4 regions of the Thioalkalivibrio sp. ALMg9 genome follow, and region 1 is predicted to be linked to each of the others. Evidence: predicted binding sites of a transcription regulator. Region 1 holds the regulator's gene; each other region holds the start of a gene.
The links. Region 1 encodes sigma-54, which starts transcription at its own class of promoters, with help from an activator protein. Its sites were predicted from a motif close to TGGCANGNTNCNTGCTT; they were not measured.

Region 1 (7,560 bases):
TCGGTCAGGGGGAGGTGTTGATAGTTGAGCACGCGGATGAGCATCGGCAGGTTGGCGCCGGCGATCACGCGGGCATTTGCACCCCGGGCGACACGAATCGCCACGTTGGAAGGCGTGGAGCCAAACATGTCGGTCAGAACGAGCACCCCCGAGCCGCTGTCGAGGGTCGCCAGGCGCTCGCGGGCGCGGGCCAGGACCTCGTCGGGGTCGTCGTTCTGGGACATCGCCATGGACTCGCAGTCCTCGGGCAGGCCCCCGAGCATGCTCTGCGCGGTCTGCAGCAGGGTATCGCCCAGGTTTTGATGCGTGATCAGAATGAGACCAACGCCCATGGATCTGCTCCGATTGCGGGTTCCAGAAGGCCCTCGTCCCGCGTCCAGTGGTTACTGTTTCCCCAGCTCGCGGTGACGGGTGCTAACAGTAACATGTTCCCGATCCTGCCACGCCTCCGCAAGCCGCTCCACCAGATACACCGAGCGGTGTTGCCCGCCGGTACAACCGATGGAGACGGTTATGTAGCTGCGGTGATCGTCCAGCAGGCGCGGCAGCCACTGGGACAGGAATCCCTGGATGCTGTCGAACATGGCCGCGACCTCCGCGTGCCGCTCAAGGAACTCGCACACGGGCGGGTCGCGACCGGTCAGGGCGGCCAGATCGCTTTCGTAGTGCGGATTGGGCAAGCAGCGCACGTCGAACACGAAGTCGGAATCCAGCGGCGCGCCGTGTTTGAAGCCGAAAGACTGGAACTGCAGGGATAGTTCGTGTTCCCCGCGCTCGCCTATGCGGTCGCGCAGGGTGCGGGCCAGATCGTGCATCGACAGGCGCGAGGTGTCGACCGTCAGGTCGGCCTCCGCGGCCACATGGCCCAGCCACTCGCGTTCGCGGTCGATGGCCTCGACCAGTGGCACGCCGTCGCGCGCCAGCGGGTGGCGCCGGCGGGTCAGGTGGTAGCGCCGCAGCAGCACCTCGCTGGCCGCCTGCAGGAACAGGACCTCCACCTGCACCCCGTCCGCCCGTAGTTGCGCCAGGAGATCGGAGAACCCCTCCAGGGCCTCCAGGCCGCTGCGCACATCCACGCCCACGGCCAGATGGCGGTCGGTCTCGGTGTCGTAGTGGCCCTGCCGGACCTGATCGATCAGGTCCGGCAGCAGCGGCAGCGGGAGGTTGTCGACGCAGAAGTAGCCGGCATCCTCTAGGGTGTGCAGGGCCACGGTCTTGCCGGACCCGGACAGGCCACTGACGATTAGCAGGCGCATGGCCGATTCAGCCCTCCGGGTCCGGGTTGGGGACCGTAGTGGCGGGCACCGCGCGATGGTAGGGCGGCTCCTCCGTCTCGCCGCTCATCTGGCGGCGCTGGCGTGCGCGCAGGTCGTCGCCAGCGATATAGCCCTGCATGTGCAGCATGTGGTTGCGCACGGCCGCCTCGATCATCACCGCGATGTTACGCCCCGGCGCGATCGGCAGGCTGATCAAGGGGACGCGCAGGCCGAGGATATCGATCTCGCCGCGGCGCCCGTTCAGCCGGTCATCGGGGACCGGCGAGGGTTCGCCATGATCGCGTAGGTCGATGATCAGGCGCAGGTACTTGCCGCCCTTGATCGCGGAATCGCCGTACATGGCGCGGATGTTGAGCACCCCAAGACCGCGCACCTCGAGCAGGTCCTGGAGCAGGGCCGGGCAGTGGCCGCGCACGATGTCGGGCGCAATGCGCGCGAATTCGGGGGCATCGTCGGCGATCAGGCGATGCCCGCGCGAGATCAGTTCCAGTGCGACCTCGCTCTTGCCGACGCTGGAGGCGCCGCTGATCAGCACCCCGATCCCGAGGATCTCCATGAACACGCCGTGGCGCACCTCGAAATGGGCCAGGCGCTGCTGCAGGAAATAGCGCAGCAGCGAGATAATCTCGTGGCTGCTGGTGCTGGAGCACAGGATCAGCGGCAGCGCCTCCTGCGGGGCGTCGGGCATCTCCGAGAACGGACAGGTGTCCTCGGCGAAGATCACCGCGGTGGTCCCGGTGCGGGCCATCTCCAGGATCAGGTCGTTGCACTGGGTGGCGCTGAGGCTGGAGATGTAGCGGGCCTCGAAGTCGCCGATGATCTGGATGCGGTTGGGCCGGATCAGGTTGAGATGGCCGGCCAGCGGCAGGTCGTCCCCGTCGTCGCCGACCAGCTTGCGGTCGGGTGCTGCATGTTCGCCGTGCACGAAGCGAAGATCCAGGCGGTTTCCCATGGCCTGGATCAGGCTCTCCACGTTGATGTCGCGGGCGATCCCGCCTTCTCCCAGCGCCTCGTTCATGGCAGACGCTGCGCGCCGGAATCGCGGCTGGAGGCGGGTTCCACGGGCTTAGTCCTCGCTGAAGCGGCGCACGAGTTCCTGTTCCAGGGCCGCCGCGTCCCCGGCCCGGCGCAGCGCTCCGATGGTGTCTGGCTGCGACAGGCCGCGGGCGAGCTGGGCCAGCAGGTCGAGATGGTCGCCGGTGGCGGCCTCCGGGACCAGCAGTGCGATCAGGATATCGACCGGCTCGTGATCCATGGCGTCGAAGTCGACGCCCTTTTCCAGGCGCAGCACGGCCACGCGCGGCGCCTCGAGATCGGCCAGGCGGCCATGGGGAATCGCAACCCCATGGCCGAGACCGGTGGATCCGAGTTTTTCGCGCGCGGACAAGGCCTCGAAGATCGCGTTGCTCCCCGGTCCCGTGCCGTCACCTCCGCCGGCGAGGAGGTCCGCCAGGGCCTCCAGGGCCCGTTTCTGGCTGGAGCACTCGGGTTGCAGGCCAATGCGCTCGGAGGTGATCAACTCGGCAATCGTCATGGATCAGGAGGCCTGCTCGCGGTTGCGCTGGGCACCTTCGGCGCGGTGGTGGTCCTTGACCTTTTCCTTGTGCTTGATCAGCTGACGGTCGACTTTGTCGATCAGCGCGTCGATCGCGGCATACATGTCCTCGTGAGAGGCCTCGGCGTGGATGTGATTGCCGCTGACCTGGAGATTCGCTTCGGCCTGGTTGTGCTGATTCCGGGTCTTCTCGTGGGTCAGCACGACGTGGACGTCGATGACCTTGTCGAAGTGGCGCTCCAGCTTCGCGAATTTCTCGTTGACGTAGTCGCGCAGGGCGTCGGTGATGTCCACGTGGTGGCCGGTCAGGTTGATCTGCATGGTCAGGACTCCTTGGTTACTTGCTGCCGGTGGGCATCGAGGCCATCTGCCGGCGTTCGCTGGATGAAGGGATGTGCATCGCCTCGCGGTACTTGGCCACGGTGCGGCGCGCTACGTTGATGCCCCGGTCCGACAGGACCTGGGCGAGCCGGGCATCGCTGAGCGGCTTGTTCGGGGGTTCGTCGCCAATCAATTCGCGAATCATGGCACGGATGGCGGTGGCGGAACACTCGCCGCCATCGTTCGTGCCGACATGGCTGGAGAAGAAATACTTGAACTCGAAGACCCCGCGCGGGGTGTGCATGTATTTCTGCGTGGTAACCCGCGAGATGGTCGATTCGTGCATCTCCAGGGTCTCGGCAATGTCGCGCAGGATCAATGGCTGCATCGCGACGTCGCCATGCTCGAGAAAGCCCTGCTGGCGGTGGACGATCGCCTCGGCGACCCGCAGCAGTGTGTCGTTGCGGCTGTGCAGGCTCTTCAGGAACCAGCGTGCCTCCTGCAGCTGATCGCGCATAAAGGCGCTGTCGCGGGCATCCGAGACCTGGCGCACCATGCCGGCGTAGAGGTCGTTGATGCGGATGCGCGGTGCGATCTCCGGATTCAGCTCCACGCGCCAGCCCTCGGTGGTGTGGCGCACGTAGACATCCGGGACCACGTATTCCGAGGTGGCGGAGCTGATCTGTGCGCCGGGGCGCGGGTTCAGGGTGCGGATCAGATCCAGTGCGCGGGCCAGTTCGTCCGGGTCGCGTACGCCGGACTGGCGCTGCAGGGCCTTGTAGTCGCGCTTGCCCAGGCTGTCCATGCCGTGTTCCAGGATCGCCCGTGCGGCCTCGCGGGCCGGGGCGTCCGGGGCCAGTTCGCGTAGCTGGATCTCCAGGCACTCCCGCAGGTTGCGCGCGCCGACCCCCAGCGGGTCGCACTGCTGAATCCAGTGGAGCACTGCCTCGACCTCGTCGACGCCGACGGTTTCATCCTCGCCTCGGCTGATGGTCTCGGCCAGGGTTTCCAGGTCACCCTCGAGATAGCCGTCGGGGCTGATGGCGTCAATCAGGGCCGCCCCGATGCGCTGGTCGCGCGGTGTCAGATGGCTCAGATGCAGCTGCCACAGCAGGTGATCCTGCAGGCCCTCACCGTCGTCGTCGCTGGTGTTTTCCAGCGGGTCGCGGTCATCCACGCCCTTGTTGGGCGTCGGGGCCGGCTCGTAGATGTCGTCCCAGCGGCTGTCGGTCGTCAGTTCCTCGGGGATCACGTCGTCGCTGGTGGTGGTGGCCTCCATGCGATCGCCTTCCACCAGCTCGCCGTCCTGGTTCAGGCGCTCGGTGTCGGCCTCGGCATCTTCGTCCTCGACCTGTTCGAGCATGGGGTTGCTCTCCAGCGCCTGCTGGATCTCCACCTGGAGCTCGAGCGTGGACAGCTGCAACAGGCGGATCGCCTGCTGCAGTTGCGGGGTCATGGTCAGCGTTTGACCCAGCTGCAGATTCAGGCCGGGTTTCAGCATCGGGTATGCGGGGCGAGGGTTGGCATTGATGGAATCTTAAAGCCTGCCTTGTGGTTTGTGCACCGACCGGGCCGCATATGGGGCGCTTTCACAGGCGGAAGTTCTCGCCGAGATAGACCCGGCGCACCTGGGGATCGGCCAGCAGCTCGTCCGGTGTCCCGGCGGCCAGCAGGCGGCCTTCGCTTAGAATATAGGCCCTGTGGCAGATGCCGAGGGTCTCGCGCACGTTGTGATCGGAGATCAGTACGCCGATGCCGCGCTGGGCGAGATGCCGAATCACGTCCTGGATGTCGCCCACCGAGATCGGGTCCACCCCGGCGAAGGGCTCGTCCAGACAGATGAAGCGCGGATCCCCGGCGAGGGCGCGGGCGATCTCGGCCCGGCGCCGTTCCCCACCGGACAGCGCGATGCCCGGGCTGTGGCGCACGGTCTCGAGCTGGAACTCCTCGATCAGCGCATCGCCAATGCGCCGGCGCTCGTGGCGATCGAGTCCGGGGCGCAGCTCGAGCACGGCCTGGAGGTTGTCCCACACGCTCAGGCGGCGAAAGATCGAGGCCTCCTGCGGCAGGTAGCCGAGGCCGGCGCGCGCGCGCACATGGATGGGGGCGCGGGTGATATCGCGTTCGCCCAGGGTGATGCGTCCGGTATTGGGGCGGATCAGCCCGACCAGGCTGTAGAAGCAGGTGGTCTTGCCGGCCCCGTTCGGGCCCAGCAGGCCGACCACCTCGCCGGGCGCGAGGTCGACGTCCACCTGGTCCAGCACCGTGCGCTGGCCGTAGCGCTTGGTCAGCTCGCGTCCGATCAGGCGGTCGTTGGTTTGTGCCGGTGTGGCGGATGGGCTGGGGGCGGTGGCGTTCATTCGTCGTCGCGCGGCTGGATGGTGATGCGCACGCGCTCGCTGTCGCCTTCGCCGCGTTCGGCCTCGATCACGTCGGTCGTCAGGTCGTAGGTGATGCGCTTGCCGCGCGCCTCCTCGCTGGTGGTGATCACATGGGCCTGGTCGGTGAGGATCATGCGGTCTTCGTTCAGCAGGTAGTCGATGCGCAGGGCGGTGGCAATGCGCATCTCTCCGGTTTCCGGATCGGGTGATTCCAGGCGTGCCGGCTCGCCGTGGGCCTCCATCTCGTAGGGGCGGCGATCGCGGGTGCGCACGTAGACCTTGTCGGCCTCCAGGGTCATGTCGCCGCGGATCACGATCACGTCGCCGGTGTAGGTCCCCAGCCCCTGGCGTTCGTCCATCTCCGCGCGGTCGGCAGTGATCTCCACCGGCAGCGCCGGGCCCGAGCCCTGCTGGGCGAACGCGGGCGTGGCCAGCAGCACGAGCAGCAGGAGCGCCGCCACGCGGGCACCCGGTTGGCCCGGACGGTGGCGAAGGCTATGGGGATTCGGGGTCATGCGCGGGATCCTCCTCGCTCGTCTCGCTGTAGAGCGAGTACACGTCATGGAACAACTCTATGGTATCCCCTCGCGAGTCCACGCGCAGACCGGTGCCGCGCTGGAACAGGCCCGGCTGGTTCAGGGTGGAAAGGGCATCCGAAGTGGCGACCATGGTGTCGGTGGCGACGCGAACATCCCGCGAATCGATGAGGGTCTCCACGCGTTCGCCGCGGGGCGGCTGTACGCCGTGGGTGGGGCCCACCAGGTCCAGGGTCGCGGCGGCCGGTTGATGCAGCGCGGCGGGGGCAGTCCAGCGCCATTCGATACCGCCTTCGGCGAACAGGTCGAGGTCCGGGTCGTCCACCCACTGGGGGCCGTCACGTCCAAACTCGCGCAGGCGGGTGCCGCGCAGACGATGGCTCAGTTCGCCGTCGTCGCCGGTGGCATGCAGGGTGAAGCCGTCAATCTGCAGCGTGACCTCGCCCTCGGGCGGGCTTACCTCAGCCTGCGCCAGGGGCACGGTCGCGAATGCGAGCACGGCCAGGGTCCATCCGAGTCGGCTGCGAATCCTGCGGCTCATCCGTTCAGGTAGGTCTCGAACAGCGCGTCGAGCCGGTCCTGCGCGGCCAGCAGGCCCTCGCAGGCCTCGCGCACGGCCCCGCGCCCACCATGGGCTTCGGTCACCCACTGGGCATGCTGGCGCACCAGCGGGTGGGCGTCGCCGACCGCGATCCCGAGCCCGACCCGCTGCATCGCTGGAAGATCCACGATGTCGTCGCCCATGAAGGCCGCTTCGGCGGGGTCGTGACCGGTGCGCTGCAGCAGTTCGTGCAGGGCTTCGCCCTTGTCGCGGCGGCCCTGGATCAGATGCTCCACTCCCAGGTCGCGCATGCGGTGCTCGACGACCCCGGAGGTGCGCCCGGTCAGGATGGCGATCTCGATCCCGCCGTCCAGGGCCAGACGGATACCGTGGCCGTCGCGGCTGTTGAAGGCCTTGTACTGCTCGCCGCCGTCGCCCAGGAACAGGCTGCCGTCGGTCAGCACGCCGTCCACGTCCAGGATCAGCAGGCGAACGGCCTGCTGGTGGGTGCGCAGAGTGGTGGCATCCAGGTTCATCACGCCACCCCGGCGCGCAGCAGGTCGTGCATGTTGATCACGCCCACCAGGCGGTTTTCGGCGTCGGTGACGGGCAGGGCGTTGATGCGCCGGCTCTCCATGGCCTCCAGGGCCTCCACCGCCAGCCAGTCGGGCTGCGCGGTGTGGCCGCCGGTGGTCATGGCCTCGCCGATGGTCAGGCCGTCCAGGCTGTGCCCGGCATCCAGGGTGCGCCGCAGGTCGCCATCGGTGAACACGCCCTGGATGCGATCGTCACCGTCGGTGATGATCACCAGCCCCAGACCCTTGCGGGTGATCTCGAACAGGGCGTCCTTGAGTGGGGCGTCCGGGGTGATGCGCGGGATCGCGCCTCCGGTATGCATGATGTCGGCGACATGCACCAGCAGGCGCCGGCCAAGGCGGCCGCCGGGGTG
Region 2 (7,560 bases), on a different contig from region 1:
GGCGGCGAACAGGGCGTCGCGGTCGGCATGCTCGAAGTTGTAGGTGGACTGCTCCACCTCGTTCTGGTGGTAGACGTCGCCGTAGGTGATCGCGCGGCCGTCGGGCCCGATCGTCCAGACCAGATCAAACACGCTCTCCACCCCCTGCAAGTACATCGCCAGGCGCTCGAGGCCGTAGGTGATCTCGCCGGAGACCGGGTGGCAGTCCAGTCCGCCCACCTGCTGGAAGTAGGTGAACTGGGTGACCTCCATGCCATTCAGCCAGACCTCCCAGCCCAGACCCCAGGCGCCCAGCGTCGGGGACTCCCAGTTGTCCTCGACGAAGCGGACGTCGTGGGTCAGGGTGTCGAACCCGAGCGCCTCCAGCGAGCCCAGGTAGAGCGCCTGGATGTCCGGCGGCGAGGGTTTCAGCAGGACCTGAAACTGGTAGTAGTGCTGCAAACGGTTGGGGTTGTCGCCGTAGCGCCCGTCGGTCGGGCGGCGGCTCGGCTGCACATAGGCCGCGCGCCACGGCTCCGGCCCGATGGAGCGCAGGAAGGTCGCCGGATGGAAGGTCCCCGCGCCCATCTCCATGTCGTAGGGCTGCAGGACCACGCAGCCGTGATCGTTCCAGTAGTCCTGCAGGCGGCGGATCAGGTCCTGGAAGGTCGGACTGCTGGGCGGGGTGCGTTCTTGCGACATGCGGGATCCCGGGTCAGGGCAAAGCCGACAGTATATCGGCCCGGCTTCGGCCACGGCCACCGCTCGCGTTGGCGCGGGCGTTTTGCATGCAGCCAAAGCGCGCCCATACTGGGGCCTTGATTCTGTTCGGGAGAGTGGCCCTGAGCGACCCCCTCGCCAATTCCGGACCTTCGGTCACGCCGGAGAGCGGCCAGCGCTATCGTGATACCCGCCGGGTCACGTTGGTCGGCGCGGCCGTGAACAGCTTCCTCGCCGTGGCGCAGCTCGTCAGTGGCTGGCTGCTGAACTCGCAGGCCCTGGTGGCGGACGGCGTGCATACCCTGTCGGACCTGATCACCGACGGGGTGGTGCTGTTCGCGGCAAGCAAGGCCGCCGCCTCCCCCGATCAGGAACACCCCTACGGTCACGCGCGGATCGAGACCCTGGCCACGGTGATCGTCGGAGTCTTTCTGGCGCTCGCGGGTCTGGCGATTGCCTGGGCTGCCGGCAACCGCCTGGTCGAGCCCGAGGCCATGACCGGCCCCGCAAACATGGCGATCGCCTTTGCCCTGCTGACCCTGGTGGCCAAGGAAGGCCTGTACCAGTACACCCACCGGGTGGCGAAGCGCCTGAAGTCGCGGATGCTGGATGCCAACGCCTGGCATCACCGCACGGATGCGATCTCGTCGCTGTTCGTGCTGGCCGGGGTGGCCGCTGCGGTGGCCGGGTTCCCGTGGGCGGATGCCCTCGCGGCGCTGATCGTCGCGCTGTTCATCCTGCATATCGCCGGGCGGCTGATCGTACGCAGCGCGGCGGAGCTGATCGACACGGCCCTGGAGCCGGAGAAGGTCGAGCGCATCCACCGCACGATCATGGATGTGCCCGGGGTCAAGGATGCGCATATGCTGCGCACGCGGCGCCACGGCAGCGAAGTCGTCGTGGACGTGCATATCCAGGTCGCGCCGATGATCTCGGTCTCCGAGGGCCATCGGATCGCCGATGCGGTGTTCCACGCGGTGACCGATGCACATGACCGGGTGAACGACATCACCGTGCACGTGGATCCGGAAAACGACGCGGAACAGGCCCGGAGTTCCATGCTGCCGCTGCGCCCGACGCTGGTGGAGGCGCTGCGCGAGGCCTGGGCGGACGCCCCGGAGCTGGATGCGGTGGAGCACCTGTCGCTGCATTATCTCGGCGGTCGGGTACACGTGACGCTGACCCTGCGCCTTGACGGGGCAGCCACCCCGGCAGACCTCGAGGCCCGCACCCAGGCCCTGGCCGACCGGCTGCACCGCCATCCCGGGGTAGGCGACATGCTGGGCGAGGTCACGCTACTCTATCGGCCCTGCACTCATTAGGTGCGCGCCACCAAAGATGCGCACGAAAGTTGTGCATATAAGGCACCAGATTGGTGCATACAGGATGTGGCGGGGCGCCCCGGGTGCCCGTTTTTCGCGCGCCCGGGCCAAACAGGACCGGATGGCATGATGCCTGCATAATGAATCGCGACGCCGCGCAAGCGCCCGACGGGCCGGCCGGCCACCTTTGAATACCCAAGTAAAGACCAAGGAGATCCCCATGTCCGCAGCCGACGTGCTGAACCAGATCAAGGAAAAGGAAGTTCGCTTCATCGACTTCCGTTTTACCGACTCCAAGGGCAAGGAACAGCATGTGACCGTGCCGGCCCACGACATCGACGAAGAGACCTTCGAGGAAGGCAAGATGTTCGACGGCTCGTCGATCGCCGGCTGGAAGGGGATCAACGAGTCCGACATGATCCTGATGCCGGACGCCGAGTCCGCGGTCCTCGATCCGTTCTTCGAAGACATGACCATGAACATCCGCTGCGACGTGGTCGAACCGGCCACCATGCAGGGCTACGACCGCTGCCCGCGCTCCCTGGCGCGCCGCGCCGAGGCCTACCTGCAAAGCACCGGCATCGCCGACACCGCGCTGTTCGGCCCGGAGAACGAGTTCTTCATCTTTGACGATGTGAAGTGGGGCACCACCCTGTCCGGCTCCTACTGCCGCGTGGATTCCCAGGAGGCCTCCTGGAACTCCGAACGCGTCTACGAGGACGGCAACATCGGTCACCGCCCGGGCGTGAAGGGCGGCTACTTCCCGGTCCCGCCAGTCGACAGCCTGCACGACATCCGCTCCACCATGTGCGAAGTGTTGACCGAGATGGGCCTCGAGACCGAGGTGCACCACCACGAGGTGGCGACCGCCGGCCAGTGCGAGATTGGCGTGGGTCCCGCGACCCTGACGCAGAAGGCCGACGAGGTGCAGATCCTGAAGTACGTGATCCAGAACGTGGCCCACGTCCACGGCAAGACCGCGACCTTCATGCCCAAGCCGATCGTCGGTGACAACGGCTCCGGCATGCACGTGCACCAGTCGCTGTCCAAGGACGGCAAGAACCTGTTCTCCGGTGACCTGTACGGCGGCCTGTCCGAGACCGCGCTGTACTACATCGGCGGGATCATCAAGCACGCCCGCTCGCTGAATGCCTTCACCAACCCGTCCACCAACAGCTACAAGCGTCTGGTGCCGGGCTTCGAGGCACCGGTCATGCTGGCCTACTCCGCCCGCAACCGCTCCGCCTCGCTGCGTATCCCGTTCGTCATGAACCCGAAGGGCCGTCGCGTCGAGCTGCGCTTCCCGGACTCCACCGCCAACCCGTATCTCGCCTTCGCGGCGATGCTGATGGCCGGCCTGGACGGCATCCAGAACAAGATCCACCCGGGCGATGCGATGGACAAGAACCTCTACGACCTGCCGCCGGAAGAAGAGAAGGGCATTCCGCAGGTCTGCCATTCGCTGGACCAGGCGCTGGAAGCCCTGAACCAGGATCGCGAATACCTGACCCAGGGTGGCGTGTTCACCGACGACATGATCGATGCCTACATCGACCTGAAGATGGAAGACGTCACGCAGATGCGCATGACCACCCATCCGATCGAGTTCGACATGTACTACAGCCTGTAAGGCAGCCGCTTCCGGCCCCTCGGGGCCGCGAAGCCATCAGCCGCCCCCGGCCCCTGGCCGCGGGCGGCTTTTTTGTGCCGGTCGAGCGCGATCCGTGCGCGGCGGGCAACGGATGAGGGCGCTCACCCCCGTCGAGCCCCCGACCGGCCTTGTTGGCTAGAACGAAAAAGGCCCCGCGGATCTTCGTCCGCGGGGCCTTCTGGGTCACTCGAGGCTTGCACCCGTGATCAGGCGTGCCAGCCGAACTCCTCGGCCTTTTGCCGCGCCAGCGCCGGGATGTCGGTGGCGACGAACTTGTCGTGCAGCACCTGGACCCCGATCATGTGGTTGATCACCGCGTCCAGCTGAACCTGGGTGGCGGCCGGCGTGTCCTCGGACTCGTGCAGCTCAAACACCTGACGCACGCCCTCCGGGTCCAGCAACCCGGCCTCGGCGACCTTCTCCGGGGACAGATAGCGATCGGCCAGGGCCTTCATCGCCGCCCACTTGACCGGGTCGGTGTGCGCGGGCGGCGCCATGAAGGCGAACTTCTCGCGCTCGTAGAGCACCTTCGGCAACAGGCCCTTCATCGATTCGCGCAACACGTACTTCTCGGTGGAGCCCTTGATGCGCATGGTCGGCGGCAGGTGGGCGGCGAACTCGGCCAGGTGGTGATCGAGGAACGGCGGACGCGCCTCCATCGAATTGGCCATGTCCATGCGGTCGCCGCCCCAGGTCAGGATCTGGCCCTCCAGCATGGTCTTGATCCAGACGTACTGAGCCTTGTCCAGCGGATGCCGGCCTTCCAGCATGTCGTCATCCAGGGCGTTGGCGATCGCCTTGCCCGGCTTGTAGTCCTGCATGCGCTCGCGGCGCTTCGGGTGCAGCAGGCCCGGCACGTGGTCGGCCGCGGCCAGCCACGGCTGCAGGCAGGACGGGGTGAAGCCCATCATCTGCGTGAAGTCGGGGTCGTTGACCTCGTCCTCGGCCAGCATCGCACCAGAGACCAGCTCGTTGGACTCGTTCAGCATCTGCTGCCAGGCCTGGCGGTCGGCCTCCGGCAGGGTATCCAGGCCGTGCAGGAACATGTCGCGGCGGAAGGCCGGATAGCCGCCGAACAGCTCATCCGAACCCTCGCCGGTGACGACGACCTTGTAGCCGGCCTTGTTCACGTGGCGGCTCATCAGCAACTTGGCGACACCCAGGGTGTTGTAGATGGTGCGCTCGGCGTGCCAGAGGGCCTCTTCGAAGTTGTCGTAGAGGTGGTTGGCGTCCAGGGTCATGATGTCCTGGTCGGCACCCACGCTCTCGGCCATCTCGCGGGCGATCGCGGTCTCGTCATAGTCGTCGTTGTCGAAGCCGATGGTGAAGGCCTTGACCGGCGCCTGCTGGCTGGCCGAGGCCAGCCCCAGGGTGATGCAGGAGTCGATCCCGCCGGAGAGGTAACAGGCGACCGGCACGTCGGCCTCCAGGCGCAACTGCACCGCCTCCATGAGCTGGTCGCGCACGCCCTCGATCCAGTACTCCTCGTCGGTCTCGCTCTCGGGCGGGCGCTCGGAGGCCAGCGGGAAGTCCATGTCCCAGTACTTCTCCTGGCGGATCTTCAGCTTCCCGTGGGCGCGCTCGACGATCACCATGTGGCCGGGCTTCACCTGCTGGATGTCCTCGAAGGCGGTGGTGCCGGGCACCATGGTCTGCATCAGCTGGTGGTAGAGGCCGTCATCGGAAAACTGGCGCGGCACATCGGGGTTGGCGAACAGCACCTTCAGCTCGGAGCCAAACACGAAGCTGCCGTTGGCCTCGGTGAAGTACAGCGGCTTGATGCCGAAGCGGTCGCGGATCAGTATCAGCCGGTCGTGCTTGCGGTCGTACAGCGAGATCGCGAACTCGCCACGGAAATGCTTGACCGCGTCCTCCAGCCCTTCGCGCTGGTACAGGTGCATGACCATCTCGGAGTCGCTCTTGGTGCGGAACTTCACCCCGCGCGAGGTGAGATCGGTGCGGATGCGCTTGTAGTCGTACAGCTCGCCGTTGACCGCGGTCATGATCTCGCCGCTGTCCATGCAGAACGGCTGACGGCCGCGGTTCTCGTCCAGGTCGATGATCGACAGACGCGCATGGGAAAAGCCCACACCGCGGTCATCCTGGGTGCGGTAACCGAAGCCGTCGGGGCCGCGGTGATACTGGATCGCGGCCATGTTGACCAGGGTTTGCGGGTCGACCTTGCGGGTCGGGTCGGCGTGAAAGATTCCTGCAATGCCACACATGGCATGTCTCCTTGGTTATCCGTTCGGGGCGAGCGGGGCGCGGGCCGGGCAGGCCCGGCGCGCCACGCCGCTCGCGATTCAACTAAAAGGCGGCGTCAGCCGTCCGGGGTATCCATCACCGCGCTGATGCGGCGTACCACCGTGGTCAGCAGCGCCATGCGCACGAATACGGCCCCGCGAGCCTGGGCGAAATACCAGTTGTGCGGGGTGGCATCGAGGTCGGTGGACAGCTCTTCACCTCGCGCCAGCGGATGCAGGACCACTGCGCCCTCCTTCAGCGGGGAGTGGCGATCCAGCTTCAGCCCCTCGCCCATCGCCTCGAAGGTGTCACCCACCCAGGCGATCGCGTTGATGTACACGACATCCAGATCCGGCAGCGCCGGGTCCAGGTCGTGCACCACGCGTAGCGAGATCCCGGCCTCTTCCAGTTCCTCGCGCTGACCCGGATCGAAATTCTCGTCCTCGCGCGAGACGAGCACGATCTCGTCGATCGCCTGCGGGAACAGGCTCAACAGGCGCAGCAGGGAGCGCACCGTGCGCATGCGCGAGGGCACCCCGATGATGCCGACCTTGATGCGCTGCTCCGGGGCCACCTCGCCGGTGAACAGCTCCGGGCGCCACTTGGCCAGGGCGTAGACGTCCGCCAGCGCCTGGGTCGGGTGTTCGTCGATCCCGTTGCCGGCGTTCACCAGCGGGATGCGCAGGTTCTCCAGCATGTTGTGCGCGGCCTCGCCGTCGGAGGAGCGCAGGACCAGAACATCGCCGTAGTTGTTGAACATCTCCGCGATGTCCGCCAGCGATTCCCCCTTGGCAATACCGGTGCTCTTGGGGTCGGTAATCGACATGACCGAGCCGCCCAGGCGGTGCCAGGCACTCTCGAACGACAGCCGCGTGCGCGTGGACGGCTCGTAGAACGCGCTGATCAGGATCTTGCCCGCCAGCGGCAGGTGCATCAGCGCCGGCGTGGTCTCGTACTGCGCCGCCAGGCGGAACAGCTGCAGCAGCTCGTCGCGCGAGAACTGCTGGCTGGAGACCACATGCGAGGCCGCCAGCTTGAGAAGCGGGTCGGGGTCTTCCTCCACCGCCGCCAGCAACGCCTTCGGCCGGTCGGTACCGGCGGCGCCGTCTTTCGGGTGGAGCACGTGCAGGGGATCTTCGGTGTAGTTCACCAGAGGCATCCTTTTTTCCAGTCGCGGATAAACAGGGCAATCAGCAGGATCGGGGTCAGGCTCGCCACCAGTGTGGCGATGATCACGATCACGGACAGGGCTGTAATGGAGATCGTCATGCGGCCACCTCGCCGTCCGGACGGGCCAGGCGGCCCCAGTCGAATGGCCGCGGCATCAGCCAGGTGCTCAGCACCATCACGGCCAGCGAGACAGCGGCCCCGACCAGCGCGGCCACATAGAATCCAATCAGGAAGTAGCTGGCCAGGCCAATGCCCGACCCCAGTATCATCGACCAGGCCGCGCCCTGCGGGTTCGCCCGCTGCCAGTACAGCCCGGCGACGATCGGCCAGATCGCGGAGGCCACGAAGGCGCCGGTGAAGTACAGAAGCTCGGCCAGCGAGCCGACGATCGGCAGCTCGCCGCGGTAACTGGCCGCCAGCCAGGTCACGAGGCCCAGGAGCACCACGATCACCTTGGTCGCGTGGAACTGGTGC
Region 3 (7,560 bases), on a different contig from region 1:
GACGACAACGAGGAGAAGTTCGTGAACGACTTCGTCAGGGCCTGGACCAAGGTGATGAACGCCGACCGCTTCGATCTGGAGCAGTACCAGCAGTAAGCGCGGTCTGAACCGGGCGGTTTGCCCGGCATGCAGACCAGGACGCCCGGGACCATCCCGGGCGTTTTTTTGTGCCGAGGGTTCGGCTACTGCTGCCCGGTGCGCGAATTCCCGGTCGCCCCCGTCCTTCGGCTCCCGCGACCGCCGGAGGGCAACCGCCCGCGCCTGATCCTCCAGGCCTGTCTGGCCCCTGCGAGCCCGCAACCACTCGGCCTCCGGGTGGTAAACGTCGTCCGGCCTTCACCCAACGCCGGTTTCGACGCCCAGGTCGGGCCGTCCAGGACCTTCAACGAGCCCTTCGCGCCCGGACAAGCTCGTCAAGCCAATCGGTTGCCGCAGTCCGGCCTCGACAGTTCGGTAGCTAGCCGTAACGCCCGTCGATGCGTGGTTTGACCAGCATCGGGGCATAAACCCAGAGAAACCCGGCGAAGGCCGCGATCCACAGGAGTTGCGAGGCGCTCATCCAGCTGGCGGTCAAGGCCGGCCAGAGCAGGGGGCCGGCCACCCGTACCAGCGCCCCCGTGGCCAGCAGGCCGAAGAGCAGCCCGAGGACCCGCGGAGGGTCAAACACGTTACGTCCGGTATGGCCCAGGGCGACGCGCGTCATCATCCCCAGGGTCATCATGCCGATACCCCCGTAGGTGAAGGCGTGCAGCGCGGCCATCGGGCTGAGGGGCGTGAATTCGGCCACGGCCCGCAGGGCAAAGCCGATCACGATCCAGCCATAGGCCATCATCAGCACCCACAGCAGTGGCTTGTGCCACAGCGCCGGCGTATGCCAGCCCGCCCAGCGCATGCCATGCGCCACGGCCAGCCCAGCCGCCAGCCCCGCCGCGACCGGTGCCCATGGCAGGAACACCTCCACCAGCCAGAAGGCGAGCAACAGCACCAGGGCGAGACGGTCCAGCCAGTCCCGGTTCACCGGCGTAAAGGCACCATCCAGCCCGCGCTCGATAAAGAACGGGATGACCCGGCGCCCCATCATCAGGATCAGCGACAGCACCAGGTAGACCCCGGAGTAGAGCCCCAGGCGCTGGCCGCCATCGAGCAGATCGAAGGCGCCCAGGTAGAACAGGCCGTTGCTCGCCCCCAGCAGCGCGATCTTGCCGATCACGGCGAGCTGGGCCCATTGGCGCGTCTGCCATACCGGGCGGGCCAGGGCGGCCAGCAGCCACAGGGTAAAGCCGAGATCAAACAGCGCCATGGCCACCAGCCCGGGGTCCCCGAACAACGCCGCCACCCGGCCGCCGAGCCAGAGCCCGGCCAGCACCAGCAGCGCGGGCCCGTGGGTTGTCTGTACCCCGGTCCAGTTGCGCACGGCCGTGAGCAGGAACCCGGCGACGACCGCCATGGCGTAGCCGAAGATCAGGGTATGGCCGTGCCAGGCGAAGGGCCCGCCAAAGGCGGCCGTGGGCAGCGCCGCCATGTCGAATTGGTAGAGCCAGGTCCACAGACCCACGACCAGCACGGCGTACAGCCCCGCCAGCAAGAAGAACGGGCGAAAGCCCAGATGGCTCAGGGCAAACCGATACGGTCCCGGCTCTTCGATATTCAGCTTCAACATCGCTCCCTTGGCCCCGCGGGGCTGGTACCCGCCATCTCGTCGCGAACCACCCAGAAGACGCGTTCGCACCCGCTCATATAATGCATGCAGTGTGAAGCTTTCTGCGAACTTGGCCCCTTCGTCATTGCGAGGCCTCGAAGAGGCCGTGGCAATCGGTCGGAGTGGCCTGGATGCCGCTCGATTGCCACGGGACCAAAAGCCAGGGACTGACCCCGAGCCCCGCGCCTCGCTATCCCGTCGCGCGCATGCCGCCGCCTCCCCCTCCGCCGGGCGGGGGTGTCCAGACGTTGCGAAAGGCCTGATGCGTCTTCGGTGGGAGGTGGCGGGAGAAGCGCAACTCGACACCCCGGTCGGTGCGCACGGCCTGGATCCGGCCCTGCTTCAGCCCGTATCGTCGAGCGACGTCCTCGCAGCCCCGCACGAACCCGGACGGCGGCTTGCCGCGCCGCACGCGGGCAGCGCCATCGCGCAGCTCCACCGAAAACACCTGCCGGGCATGCCAGAGCATCAGCGCGACGCCAAGCCCCAGCAGGGCAAACAGGATCAGGAACGTGAGCAGCATGATGGATGGCGGGACAAGGGTGCGCCCCAGTGTAGCGCACCCCATCCGCAGTTCTTCGCCTCTGCTCGTCGGCGACTCGTCACCGCAATAGCCCATTTACGGGCCCAAAAGCCCCGTGTAAGCCCTGGAAATAGCCCTTCAAATTCTCAAAGCCGCGTTAACTCAGTCCGTTACCGTGGTCCGACCCTGTCCTTGGCGACACGCTCAACAATTGTTTTGCATATTCAAAGCGTTCCTCTACCTTCTGGCGGTCCTCAACTTCGGGCTGTCCCTCACTAGCCCCACGGGCAATCATTTCAGCGTGCCGTAACAGCGCAGCGCGATCCTCTGGCCGCTGTACGAATCTCGCGACCTCGGCGATCGTTTCCAGCAGGCGGACAGTAACCGCGGTGTTCGAGCGGGACACTTGTCGGATCTGGTTGAAGGCCGCATCTGTGACGTCCACAAAAGTAGACCCTGGAGCAATCACCCTCAGCTGATCCGTACTGTCATAACGATAGGGCGATGGCATGTCTCGCGTAGCCAAACGACTCAACGCGGACGCCAGGTGGTCTACGCACGTAATTGCCGTGAACGGGTCATTCACTCCCGAGGAGAGGGCACGCAGAGCGACCTCCACGAGTTGGGTAACCGCGAACTCGATGTCCTGGCCCGAAGTCCGCTGGTTACCCAGGGCGAAGGTGTCGTTGACCTGATCCGCAGGCACGTCGGCGGCCCTTTCTCCCGGCCAGACCAGCATCAGGGGGCCACCGGAGACCACATAGTCGCCGGGTACTCGCTCCAGTCGAATGACCACATCCTTTTGCATCGCCAACTCGATCAAGGCGTCCGTGTCGATGAACTGAATGTATCCGTCCGCGCTCGCTCGAATGGGACGAGCCTCCCGGTCAAATACGTCCAGAAATGCCGACTCGGGTGGTGTTGCCGACGTCCGTGGCGTCCCCTGCCCGATGTGTTCCGGAAACAGGCGGTCCACCCCGGCGATCAACTCGTCGCTCACGCGCGCCACGATTTCGTTGGCCTGCATCGAAACAGACACGTGGTGAATGAAGTAGATCAGCACCCCCACGCTCGCGACCGCAAAGAGTACGCCGAGCGTGATTGATATATGAGGAACGAAAGCAACCTCCTCCGCGCGCCGGATGGTAAGGAGGACCAGCAAGCAATACAGGAAGGTGGCGACGAACGTGCCCAGCACGACCTGAGTCGTCGTATCGCGCAGGAAATTGCGGAGCAAGCGCGGCCCCAACTGCGACGTCGCCAGCGACAGGGCGACCAGCGTCATCGAAAACACAACTCCAGCGATGGTGATCATCGATCCGGCGATGACCCCCAGCACGGCGCTGGCCCCCTCGGCTCCACCGGTGAATGTCCAGCCCCACGAACGCAACAACCAGTTCGTCACCGGCCTATCCAGGGCGACGCTTATGAAGGCCAAAAACACCGCGCCCAGGGCCATCATGGTGGGGATGAACCATAAGCTGGATCGAATGCGGTCCCAATACCTGAAAGTCAGTGTTTTCACTATGACGCCTCATTCACTCACATGCTGTCCGCCGGCTTACCGTGGTCCGGCCCCGTCTTCCTCCATTCTCCCGACCCCGGGAGATCCTATCTTCCGTGGAGGATGACCAAGGCCGTTAGAAGCATCACGTTCGCGGCGAGGGATGCCCATAGGACGATCGTCTTCCAGTCTGGACTGGGTGGGGCCCCGGTTGTCGAGTGCGACGTCTGAGCCGGGCGAGTCCGGCGGGCGTCAGCACCTGGCTTGGATGTTCCCCCGGTTCGATCACCCCTCGCTTTCTTGGTATGGGGTGTTTGTTTCTCCTGGACATAGTCGCGATCGTAAAGCCCCATCTCTGTCTCCTTTTTTGTACTACTCCGTTTCTACAGCAGAGTACGCCGCGTGTCGTCAGGACCGGAAGGGGCGGGGGAAAAGGTTGAGATGGCTTCATTGCGCGGCCTCGCAGAGGCCGCGCAATCCGTCGAGGCAGCCCGAGGCCTTACCGGTCGCCTTCGCGGTGCCGGAGCGGGATCCTCTCTCAGAGTAAGAGCCCATTTATGGGCCGCAATGCGCCGTTTAACGCCCTCAAACAGCCCTTTGGGTTCAGAAAGCCCCGTTAACACGGCCTAGTTACCGTGGCCCAACCCCGTCGATGTGACCTGGTCGAGGTCCTTCACCCGTGCACGCGTCAGAACCCTTTACACCCGATGATCGCGTTTGCGACCGCCCCCCGTCGGGTGCGCGTAACCTACGGTTTTCCAACGTCAATATAGAGCGGAATCCAGCGGGCATGGATGTTGCAAATTCGTGGGCGAGCGCAGACCCCAAACCACAACCTGCCTGCGCAGACCCACGAGGTAACAACCATGACTACAAAGACTGTACGGGGCGGAACCCTCGCCCTTCTGCTCGCGGGAGGCATGATTGCCGCCGGCTCGGCCTCCGCCAGCGTCATCAACTGCTCCGATCTCGACGGCAACCTGGGCGACAAGGTCACGCCCAACCAGGGCTGCCAGGTCCTGGAGCCGCTTGACGGCAACGTGAATACCAGCCTCACAGTCGTCAACAATGCCGAGTTCTTCGGCTACTCGGACTGGCTGTTCGACGGCAAGTACGAGGACACCAACGGCAACCTGATCAACGACCCCAATGATCCGGCAACCATCGTGAGCTTCAGCGGCGATGCCCAGAGCGGGACCTGGGAGCTGGTGGTTCTCGACTTCTGGAGCAATTTCGAGAACCTGATGTTCGCGTTCAAGGATGGCGCCGACACCAACATCGTGGCCTACGACATGCTGAACGGCGCCCTGGGCGGGACCTACGCCACCCCGTTGACCGCCCCCCCGTTCGATTTGTCGGGCGCGGGCGAGGATCGCGACATCTCGCACATCTCGGTGTACTACCGCGGTAACGGAAATAACGAAGTACCGACCCCCGGCTCGCTGCTCCTGGTCGGTATCGGCCTCGTGATGCTCGGCTGGGCCCTGCGCCGGCGCAAGGATCCCGCCCCGGCCTCGACGGCGTAAGCCACCGCAGCACCCTGTCCGAACGGGCCCCGGAAGCGATTCCGGGGCCTTTCCCCTGCGGCCGGCGCAGATCTGCCTCCGGCGGGAGGGGTGCCGGTTTCCCCGCGGCACAAGGTTGTGCCGCCAGAACCGCCCGCCGCAGGTGGTTGAGCCTGATGCAGGCTGCAAAGCCCTTTGCTATCGCAAAGGCAATCAAACCGGTGCAGCGCAGCGTGCGCTGCAAATGCCAGGATTCCATCACCGTCGTCCGTCCCATCATGGATGACACTGTCTGGTCATCCCGGAAACCGCGCAGCGGTTATCCGGGATCCCCGCGGTTGGGGGTGGAATCGGTGTCCGAGTGTTTCCCGAGCTGGGAGATCCCGGCTCTACATTTCGCTACGGCCGGGATGACCGGGGTGGGGCGTGTAAACGTAGGTGTCCTCTTTTTGATCTGATGCCCGAAGCGCCGTCATTGCGAGGCCTCGCAGAGGCCGCGGCAATCCGTCGGAGCGGCCCGAGACTCTACCGGTCCCTTCGCGCTGCCGCGGCTGGACCCGATTTCCGAGTAAGAGCCCATTTGTGGCGCGGAATACGCCATTTAAGGCCCTGAAACAGCCATCTATCTTCAGAAAGTCCAGTTAATACACCTAGTTACCGTGGTCCGACCCCGTCCTTGCCCGCCCTTCTAAAGGCCCGCTCGTATAGACTTCGCGCTCTTTCGGCCGTCATAAGGAAATGAACTGTGCTCTTCCCAATCGATGTTTTAGGTTACGTTTTGGCTGCCTCGGTCGGGGTCGCGGGGCCCACAGGCGCGCGGTTGAACAACACTGGTGAGGTGCGGGCGGCCGCAAGATCGATGCCGCTGCTAGTAACGGTCCTGACCATTCTATACGGCGTTTCAGGTTTTTCTGCTGTCTTCTATTTTTCTTGGGCGCACCTGAACTGGATTCAGATTGTCTCGTTTTTTGTCGTTTGGTTTTTGCTCGGGGACCGTCTGGCGAAGGCCGGCAATGGTTCAGTGGTCTGGACAGCATTTATATTGTCTGTTCTGTTAGCGGGTTTGTCTCAGATCCTGATCGTTGTTGGGTAAGTGTGGAGCAAATAAACATCGGAAAATATGTTCAGAATGTGTACCTTTGGGGGGCGTGCCTTTTCCCCTGCCCCGGCCTAAAATGAAAGAGGCAAGGCCTGACCCTGGTATCTCGCACGTAGTTACAGGTCCGCAGGGCCGAACTGCTTTGCTTGGCTATGCGCTGTACGTGTAGACATACCATTCGCTCTTTTTTGTATTAAGGGAGTCGTAAAGTTTTTGAGCCGGATGATTGTCTTGGGCTGTAAGCCATTGAAGTCTTGCTGCACCCTTTTCCCGGGCGAACTCCAAGCAATGATTGATCAGCCGCTTACCTATCCCGTTTCCTCTATGGGCTGGCAATGTATAAAGGTCGCTCATAACGCCGACCCGAGCGGGAATACTGGATACATACGTGAAATATACAGTAGCAAAAGCCACGGCGTCTCCGGCTTTGCTCCTGAACAGGAAAATGCAGCCATTATTTCCATTTTCGCTGAACTGCGAGAAGAACACTCGATTCTTCTCGTCATCAATTTCCTGAACCTTGTAGAACTCCTGGTATTTTCTAATCAGCGGGAGTACTTCTTCGATGTTCTTACTTGACACTGCTTCTATCACTTGACGAGTCCTCTAAAAGCATAACGCCAACAGCACGCGCGCCTGCGCAATGGAGGCGAAGACGCACGGGACTTCGGGGGCAGACCTTGCCTCTTGCCCCGGGGCAGGGTCCGGGAAGGCTGCAGAATCGGGAAGGGTCTTCGGCGTCATCGCGGCGTGTCCTCCAGCAGGATCTGGCCCGGGGTGGGCTCCCGGAAGAATTCGGCCCGGAATTCGCGGCGCGCGCGGATGCGCTGGTTCGTGCACTCGACCATCTGGGCTTGGGAGTCCCAGCTGTCGCAGCCGTCCGGCACCTCGTACTGCGCGATGAATGCGCGTTCGAACTCACGCTCTCTGCGTGCCTGTGCGGCTTCGCGCTGACGGAGCGCCTCTTCACGCTGACGGGCCGCCTCTTGATGTCGGTGTTGCTGTTGCAGGCGTTCCTGTTGGCTGCGCAGACCGTCGAGCGCCGGTTTGACGAGTTGCTCGGCGGCCTCGGTCTGAACGACTCCGAGCCGCTCCAGCATGTTGTTCACGGCCCGGATCTGCATGTGGTAGTGGAGCAGATAGGCAAGTGCGAGGACGAGCGCCAGGATCAGCACGACCATGAGGAGTTGTTTGGTGCTTCGGTCCAGCGCTAATTCTTCTGGGGCGGCA
Region 4 (7,560 bases), on a different contig from region 1:
AGCTGCTGGTTGTCCACCGGATAATTGCCGCTGGAGATCGCCTCGCGCAGTTCGGCAACGCGGGCGGCGTCGAAGGGTGCGGTGTCACCCGCGCCGGCCGCGGCATTCATCGCCTGGGCGGCCCCGGTGAGCGTGACCGAATCATTGTTTGGCGCCGATGCGTTACTGGAGGCCGGCGCACGGCTCGTCGTGTTGCCGGACTCGTCGCGACCCTTTACCCCGGGATTCTGGCTGTCGGGGCGCAGGCTGTTCGTGTTGAGGCCCTTGATATCCATGATGCCTTCCTGTCGTTGTAACTGTGCTGCAATTGTTTACGGCCAGCGGTGCTGAAACTGTAGGCCCCGGGGGCGGAAAAGTGTAACGGGCTTCACAGTCCGCTTCGAAAATCATCGGCGTGCCTGGTGTGGCGAGGCCTCAAAGCGCTACCCGGATGTGGCCGGAGGCCTGGATTTCGCCTTCGACGACGCGCCCGGAGGATGCGTTCTTGACGCGGATTCGCTCGCCGAGCGTCCCGTTCTCCAGCGCTTCGCCCTGCATGCGGATGGCGATCGAGCCGTTCTCTGCCAGGATGGTAACCCGCTGGCCGCGACTGATGATCTCGCGCGGGCTCACGTGCTGGGTGCCGATGATCTGACCCGGGCGGATGCTGCGGCGGGTCTGTTGGCCGATCAGGGCATTCTTTTCCTCATGATAACTGCCGGCATGGCGCGAGGTCTCGATTCGCTGGAAACGCAGGTCGCCCGCCGAGAGGGTGTGCTGGCGCGGCAGGGTGCGGTTCGCAACCAGCACTTCGGCGTAACGTTCGACGGTTGCCGGCACGTATAACTGCCAGGTCACCGGGCCGGCACACTGGATATGGACAGCGGTGTTGCCGTCACGCCGCCCGCCGGGTGGGAAACGCGCTTCCAGGCCGTCCGTGCAGGGGACGAGGCGCAGACGCTTGTCGAGCTGGCCAATCTCGATGGAAACATCCTCCTCGCTATCGGTAACGCCCAGTTCCTGAATCAGGAACTGCTCGGCGGCGTGACGGATGTCGTCAACCGGGTGCACTTCGGCCCGGACGCTGGTAGACAGCAGCACCAGGGTGAACAAGAGGGCGACTCCGGCAAGGAGACGCGGAAGGGTTCGCACGTTTGCGCTCGAGTCGATTGCGCTCGCTGGCGAGGCACCGGACCGGCCGCCTTTTTCCGGAACGAAGAGGGCCCCAACGCGAACGAGCGAACGGATCAGCGTCTCCCTGGAAGCGGAAGAAAATTCTGAAATGTGTCGGCGCTGGTTCATGTCGCGGTCCTGTTTTGTCCTGTCCTGCGCAGCCAGGTCGGTGCGGGCGTCGGACTGTGCGCGAATGGCTCGGGTTTGACGGATCTTGCGTCGTTGTCGAGCGAATCGCGTGCGGTTTCAGTACGCAAAAACATGCAGATGTCGTGCCAATGACTGATCATCCGGCGCCACGCGTGCATTCAAGGCCCGTCGCGGGCGGCCGTTATCACCATGAGGCGGCGCCAGCAGGCGCATGCGCGCGAATGCAAATGACAGGCCGGGGTTGCGCGGTGCACACTTGGCCTTTGAGGCCTGTCCGGTGCCTAGAGCAATCGGGGCAAGGAGAGCGGCACGATGAGTCAATTCATTGACGATGTGAATCAGCGAACCCAGTTGGTGGGGCAGAACCGCATGGAGCTGCTGCTGTTCCATCTGGGCGGGTCGCAGACCTTCGGGATCAATGTCTTCAAGGTCCGCGAGGTGATTCCGTCGCCACCGCTGCGTCAGATTCCCGGCTCCATGAGCGTGGTGCGCGGGGTGGCGTCGCTGCGTGGCGGTACCGTGCCGATCATTGACCTGGCGCGAGCGATGGGCCTGCGTGGCGCCGTCGGGGCGGTCGACAACGGGGAGCAGAAAGTGGTGGTCACCGAGTTCAATCGTTCGGTGCAGGGCTTCTGGGTGTCGGCGGTGGATCGCATCGTCAACGTGAACTGGCAGGATGTGAAATCGCCCCCGCGCGGAACCGGGCGCGAATCCTTCCTCGTGGCCGTCACGGAGATCGACAACAAGCTGGTCGAGATCATCGACGTCGAACGGGTGCTCTCCATCGTCAATCCGCTGCCCAGCGAGGTCTCGCCATCCATCCGCGAGAACGCCAGAGAGGCCAGCGGGCGCAAGGTCGTGATCGTCGATGACTCGGTGGTGGCGCGCAAGCAGATCGAGGGCGCGATCAAGGGCCTCGGTTTCGAATACGACGTCTTCAAGGATGGCCAGGAGGCACTGGATTTCCTTGAACAGAAGGCCGCGGAAGGGCCGGTGGGTGACCAGATCGAGATGGTGATCTCGGATATCGAGATGCCACGCATGGACGGCTACACCCTGACCGCGCGCATCCGGGACAACACCGCGCTGAAGGACCTGAAGGTGCTGCTGCACTCCTCGCTGAGCGGTGAGTTCAATACCGACATGGTCAAGCGCGCGGGCGCGGATGCCTTTCTCTCCAAGTTCAATCCCGATGAGCTGGCCAATGCCGTACTGGATCAGACCGGGCGCGAGAGTCAGCAGGCCGAATGACCGGTCGGGCGGAACCGCGTCGCCGCCCGGCAAGCCCGGAGCGGCGACGGGTGGCCGGAAGTCGGTGTGTATGGTGCCATGCGCGCGACGCCGTATACTCGATCCGATCTTCGGGATCACCCCGGTTTTCCGGCCAAGCGGCCCCGGTCAAGGATTCGTCATCAGGATGCCTAATCACGATGGACAGCGCTCAGGGATGACTCGGTGATCGATTCCCGCGACTACGAGGAGTTCTCCCGCTTCCTGCAGGACTGCTGCGGCTTGGTGTTGGGTGACAGCCGCCAGTACCTGGTTTCCAGTCGTCTGTCGCGGCTGCTCGACGAGTTCGACTTCAAGAGCGTCCCGGAACTGCTGCATGCGATGCGGCAGGCCCCGAATCCGCGCCTGCGCACCCGCGTGATCGATGCGATGACGACCAACGAGACGTCCTGGTTCCGCGATGGCTTTCCGTTCGAGATCCTGCGCCACGTGCTGCTGCCGGAACTGGCCGCGAAGGGAGGCAGCATCAAGGTCTGGTCCGCGGGCTGCTCCAGTGGGCAGGAGGCCTATACGATCTCGATGGTGGTCTCGGAATGGGAGGAGTCGCGGCCGGCCCGGAAGGTACCGGTCTCCATTCTGGGCACGGACCTGTCAGAGAAGATCCTGGACGATGCGCGGCGGGCCGTGTACGACGGCCTGAGCATCGTGCGCGGGCTCAGCGAGAGCCGGCGCGCGCGCTTCTTCGAGACCGTCGCGGATGGCCACAAGGTGATCCCGGATGTGCAGCGGCGCTGTCGCTTTCAGAAGCTCAACCTGATCGACAGCTATGCGGCGCTGGGCAAGTTCGACCTGGTGTTCTGCCGCAACGTGCTGATCTATTTCTCGGGCGACACCAAGCGACAGGTTCTTGACGCTATCGCCCGGCAGATGAATCCGGGCGGGTATCTGTTTCTTGGCGCTTCCGAGACCGCAGGGCCCTATACCCAGGCTTTCGAGACCGTACGAACCGAGTACGGCTCGGTACTTCGTCTGAAGTCCTGACGTAATCCAGCCCCGGGGCTGATTCCCGGGAACGCCCGTGCAATGCGGGCGGCGAGTCGTTCCATCCCTTCCCCTGGCTGCCCGCTGTGCCTGCGCCCCTGCGGCACGCCGCTCGAGAATGGCATAACGATTGCTTCAGTCCCCCTGCGAAGGGTCGCAATCGGTGCGCCCCGTTCTCCAAGCGAGGGTCCGCCACGGGCGGACAGGACGGAAGCGATGAGTCTCTCTCTCGACAAGGCGATGGGTATTTCTCCGCAGGCGGTGAATGTGCGGGCGCAGCGCATGGAGCTGCTGGCCTCCAACATCGCCAACGCGGATACCCCGAACTACAAGGCGCGGGATATCGATTTTCGTGCGGTGCTCGAATCCGCGGCCGGCGGCGGCAACACCTTGCCCATGGCGCGCAGTCAGGCGGCGCATCTCGACCCCAACGCCGGCGCGATGAACGGGCAGGTCGAGGCGCTTTACCGCGTCCCCTCGCAGGCGTCGCTGGATGGCAACACGGTGGACCCGCAGATGGAGCGGGCCGCCTTTGCCGAGAACGCGGTGCAGTACCAGAGCAGTCTGGAATTCCTCAATCGCCGGGTCTCCGGCATCCGCGAAGCCCTGCGGGGCGATCGTTAAGGAAACACTGATTAATGTACACACTCGCGTTGGTACCCCAGGTTTTCCGAGCCAAGGCGCGGTGCGCAGCCGGTAGTGGTTCTACCGGCAAGTGCCGCAACGCAGGATCGGGGAACCTGGGGTGCCAACCCCCGCAAGTCATGGAAAGTAGGGGCTCGGCCGCTTTTGCGCGGGAACGGCGTTGCGGTTCCTTTGTGCAGAATGACTGCACGGCAGTCACCGCGCCTTGTTCGCACGCAAAAGCGACTCGAGCGCGAGCGTGTACATCAATCAGTGTTTCCTTAACGCGGACCTGATCGGGAGATCGATGTCGTGAGCAACCTTTTCAGCCTGTTCAATACCTCCGCCTCGGCGCTGTCGGCGCAGTCGGTGCGCCTGAACACCGTGGCCTCGAACCTGGCCAACGCGAACACCGCCGCGACCAACCCCGACGAGGCCTATCGCGCCAAGCAGGTGCTGTTCCAGAGCGTGATGGACCAGGCCAACCCGAACGGTTCGTCGACCTCCGTGCGGGTGGCCGGCGTGACCGAGTCGCAGGCGGCGCCGCATGCGCATTACGAACCCCATCACCCGCAGGCCAACGAGGAGGGCTACATCTTCCGTCCGGCCATCAGCGTGGTGGAGGAGATGGCCAACATGATGTCCGCCTCGCGCAATTACGAAGCCAACGTGGAGGTGATGGAGACCTCGCGTCAGCTGCTCCAGCGCACATTGCAGATCGGTCAAGGCTAGGGAGCCATCGATGACACAGATATCCCCCGAATTGCTGGATCGCCTGGGCCTCTCGCGCCCCGAGCAGAAACAGGACAAGGACATGGACCGCCTGGGCCAGTCCGACTTTCTCAAGCTGATGACGACCCAGCTGGAGAATCAGGATCCGATGGAGCCGATGGACAACGGCGACTTCCTGGGCCAGATGGCGCAGTTCTCGACCGTAACCGGCATCGAGGAGCTCTCCAAGTCCTTCCAGCAGCTGGCGCAGTCGCTGGGCCAGAACCAGACGCTGCAGGCCGCCTCACTGGTAGGCAAGGACGTGCTGGTTCCCGTCGAATTCGGCGAGCTGGGTCCGGACGGCATGGTCAAGGGTGCGGTGGACCTGGATCGCTCCACGGAGGAGCTGCAGATCGACGTGTACAGCCCGACCGGCGAGCGCATCCGCCGCATGAACCTGGGGGCCGCCGGCAGCGGCCTGCAGGAGTTCAGCTGGAACGGCATGCGCGACGACGGGACCTTCGCACCCCCGGGCGTCTACGAGTTCAAGGCCACGGCCCGCTCCGGGACCCAGTCCGAGGCCGTGGATACCTTCCTGGATGCCCGCGTGGAGAGCGTCGCGGTGGGCAATGACTCCGGGCTGGCACTGACCGTGCAAGGCCTGGGCGAGATCAGCTTTTCGGATGTACGGCGGATTGGCGGCTGACGCCCCGCAACAAGAACCCTGACGGAGGAAACACCCCATGCCCTTCAATATCGGATTGAGCGGACTGAACGCGGCCCAGGCCGACCTGCAGACCACCGGCAACAACGTCTCGAACTCGGGGACCACTGGCTTCAAGCGCTCGCGTGCCGAGTTCGGTGACGTGTTCGCCCAGAGCTTCGGCGGTATCAGCCAGACGGCAATCGGCTCCGGTACGCGCCTGCAGGCGGTGACCCAGCAGTTCTCGCAGGGCCGGACCGAGTTCACCGAGAACGGCCTGGACCTGGCCATCAACGGCGAGGGCTTCTTCGTCCTGAATGACCAGGGCAGCACGGCCTATACCCGGGCCGGGGAGTTCCAGGTCAATCGCGACGGCTTTCTGGTGAACAACCAGGGTCAGCAGTTGCAGGGCTATCCGCCGCAGGACCCCAATACGGCCGACCCGAACTTCAACACGGGGCAGCTTGAAGACATTCGCCTGCAGACCGGCGCGGCACCGCCCAACGCGACAACTTCGGTGGAAGCTCTGCTCAATCTGCGCTCCGATGCCGAACCGCCGCCGGAGGAGCCATTCAACTTGAATGAGCCCGATACCTACAACTTTTCAACGTCGCTGACACTGTATGACTCGCTTGGCACCGCGCGTGATGCAAGCATCTACTTCGTCAAGGGTGAAGAGGTCGGTCAATGGGCGGCTCATGTCGCGGTGGACGGTGTAGCGGATGACACGCCATACGAACTTACCTTCGATGGCAGTGGCTCGATCGAAAGCGTTGACCGTATCCCGCCCGAAGTGTTCGTTGAGTTTGACAATGGCGCGAACCCCCTCGAGTTCGAAATCGATTTCGGCGGTACCACGCAGTACGGCGGCGATTTTGCCGTTAACGACCTCAATCAGGACGGCTTCGCGTCGGGGCGCCTGACCGGCGTGGACATCGACGACTCGGGTGTGGTGTTCGCCCGCTTTACCAATGGTCAGTCGACGGTACTGGGCCAGGTGGCGATGGCCAACTTCACCAATCCGCAGGGCCTGGAGCAGCTGGGCAACAACAACTGGGCCGAGACTTTCGCGGCCGGCGAGCCGGTGTTCGCGGCACCCGGGACCGGCAACCTGGGAACCATCCAGTCCGGGGCACTTGAGGCCTCCAACGTGGATATTGCCCAGGAGCTGGTGAACCTGATCACCGCGCAGCGCAACTTCCAGGCGAACGCGCAGACCATCTCGACGGCCGATCAGGTCACCCAGACGATCATCAACATCCGTTAAGTCGCGGATGAGACGCTGAAGAGGGCTTGAGCATGGATCGATTTCTGTACATCGCGATGTCCGGTGCGAAGGAGACGATGCACGCACAGGCCATCAACAACCACAACCTGGCCAACGCCAATACCGACGGCTTTCGCCAGGCGCTGGCCACGGCAGATACCTTGCCGGTGCGCGGGCCGGGCCATGCCTCGCGCGACTACACCCAGATCGGCAACGATGCGGTGGACTTCAGCAAGGGCAAGATGCAGAGCACCGGGCGCGATATGGATATCGCCATCGAGGGCGAAGGCTTTATCGCGGTGCAGGGCCCGGACGGGGAGGAAGGCTACACCCGCGCCGGCTCGCTGCATGTGGATGCCTTTGGGCTGCTGCGCACCGCGCAGGGTCACCAGGTACTGGGGGATGGCGGTCCGATTGCCATCCCGCCGGCGGAGCAGATCGAGATCGGCACCGACGGCACCATCAGCGTGCGCCCCCTGGGGGTGGGCCCGGAGGCCCTGGCGGCGGTGGAACGCATCCGCCTGGTGAATCCGGACACCGACGAGCTCCAGCGCGGGGATGACGGCCTGTTCCGCCTGGCGGAAGGGGGCGAGGCCCCGGCGGATGCCGAGGTGCGCGTGGTCTCCGGGATGCTGGAGGGCAGCAACGTGAACACCATCGAGGCGCTCACGCGGATGATCGA

Region 2: glnA (glutamate--ammonia ligase) is a predicted target of sigma-54. The motif match lies at 2,144-2,160, and genes of this name have one in related genera.
Region 3: F792_RS0101075 (PEP-CTERM sorting domain-containing protein) is a predicted target of sigma-54. The motif match lies at 4,513-4,529, and genes of this name have one in related genera.
Region 4: flgB (flagellar basal body rod protein FlgB) is a predicted target of sigma-54. The motif match lies at 3,693-3,709, and genes of this name have one in related genera.

What each region holds. Positions count from the first base shown of each region.
Region 1 covers NZ_AQYC01000006.1:132,149-139,708, reverse strand. The annotation lists gene F792_RS0102785 (PTS sugar transporter subunit IIA) at 1-332, opposite strand, end outside; gene rapZ (RNase adapter RapZ) at 384-1,256, opposite strand; gene hprK (HPr(Ser) kinase/phosphatase) at 1,264-2,295, opposite strand; gene F792_RS0102770 (PTS sugar transporter subunit IIA) at 2,344-2,811, opposite strand; gene hpf (ribosome hibernation-promoting factor, HPF/YfiA family) at 2,815-3,153, opposite strand; gene F792_RS0102760 (RNA polymerase factor sigma-54) at 3,170-4,654, opposite strand; gene lptB (LPS export ABC transporter ATP-binding protein) at 4,743-5,513, opposite strand; gene lptA (lipopolysaccharide transport periplasmic protein LptA) at 5,510-6,049, opposite strand; gene lptC (LPS export ABC transporter periplasmic protein LptC) at 6,030-6,611, opposite strand; gene F792_RS0102740 (HAD family hydrolase) at 6,608-7,147, opposite strand; gene F792_RS0102735 (KpsF/GutQ family sugar-phosphate isomerase) at 7,147-7,560, opposite strand, start outside.
Region 2 covers NZ_AQYC01000008.1:104,661-112,220, forward strand. The annotation lists gene glyQ (glycine--tRNA ligase subunit alpha) at 1-681, opposite strand, end outside; gene F792_RS0105735 (cation diffusion facilitator family transporter) at 768-2,021, shown strand; gene glnA (glutamate--ammonia ligase) at 2,242-3,651, shown strand; gene asnB (asparagine synthase (glutamine-hydrolyzing)) at 3,879-5,897, opposite strand; gene F792_RS0105750 (aspartate carbamoyltransferase) at 5,993-7,075, opposite strand; gene F792_RS15050 (hypothetical protein) at 7,063-7,185, opposite strand; gene F792_RS0105760 (sodium:solute symporter family protein) at 7,182-7,560, opposite strand, start outside.
Region 3 covers NZ_AQYC01000004.1:116,458-124,017, reverse strand. The annotation lists gene katG (catalase/peroxidase HPI) at 1-96, shown strand, start outside; gene F792_RS0101095 (NnrS family protein) at 458-1,660, opposite strand; gene F792_RS0101090 (DUF3634 family protein) at 1,890-2,222, opposite strand; gene F792_RS0101085 (DUF2254 domain-containing protein) at 2,380-3,747, opposite strand; gene F792_RS0101075 (PEP-CTERM sorting domain-containing protein) at 4,647-5,252, shown strand; gene F792_RS0101070 (hypothetical protein) at 5,977-6,324, shown strand; gene F792_RS14395 (N-acetyltransferase) at 6,481-6,924, opposite strand; gene F792_RS0101065 (hypothetical protein) at 7,071-7,511, opposite strand.
Region 4 covers NZ_AQYC01000009.1:816,594-824,153, reverse strand. The annotation lists gene flgM (flagellar biosynthesis anti-sigma factor FlgM) at 1-275, opposite strand, end outside; gene flgA (flagellar basal body P-ring formation chaperone FlgA) at 415-1,092, opposite strand; gene F792_RS0112960 (chemotaxis protein CheV) at 1,615-2,553, shown strand; gene F792_RS0112955 (protein-glutamate O-methyltransferase CheR) at 2,758-3,573, shown strand; gene flgB (flagellar basal body rod protein FlgB) at 3,790-4,197, shown strand; gene flgC (flagellar basal body rod protein FlgC) at 4,510-4,929, shown strand; gene F792_RS0112940 (flagellar hook assembly protein FlgD) at 4,940-5,614, shown strand; gene flgE (flagellar hook protein FlgE) at 5,652-6,878, shown strand; gene flgF (flagellar basal-body rod protein FlgF) at 6,911-7,560, shown strand, end outside.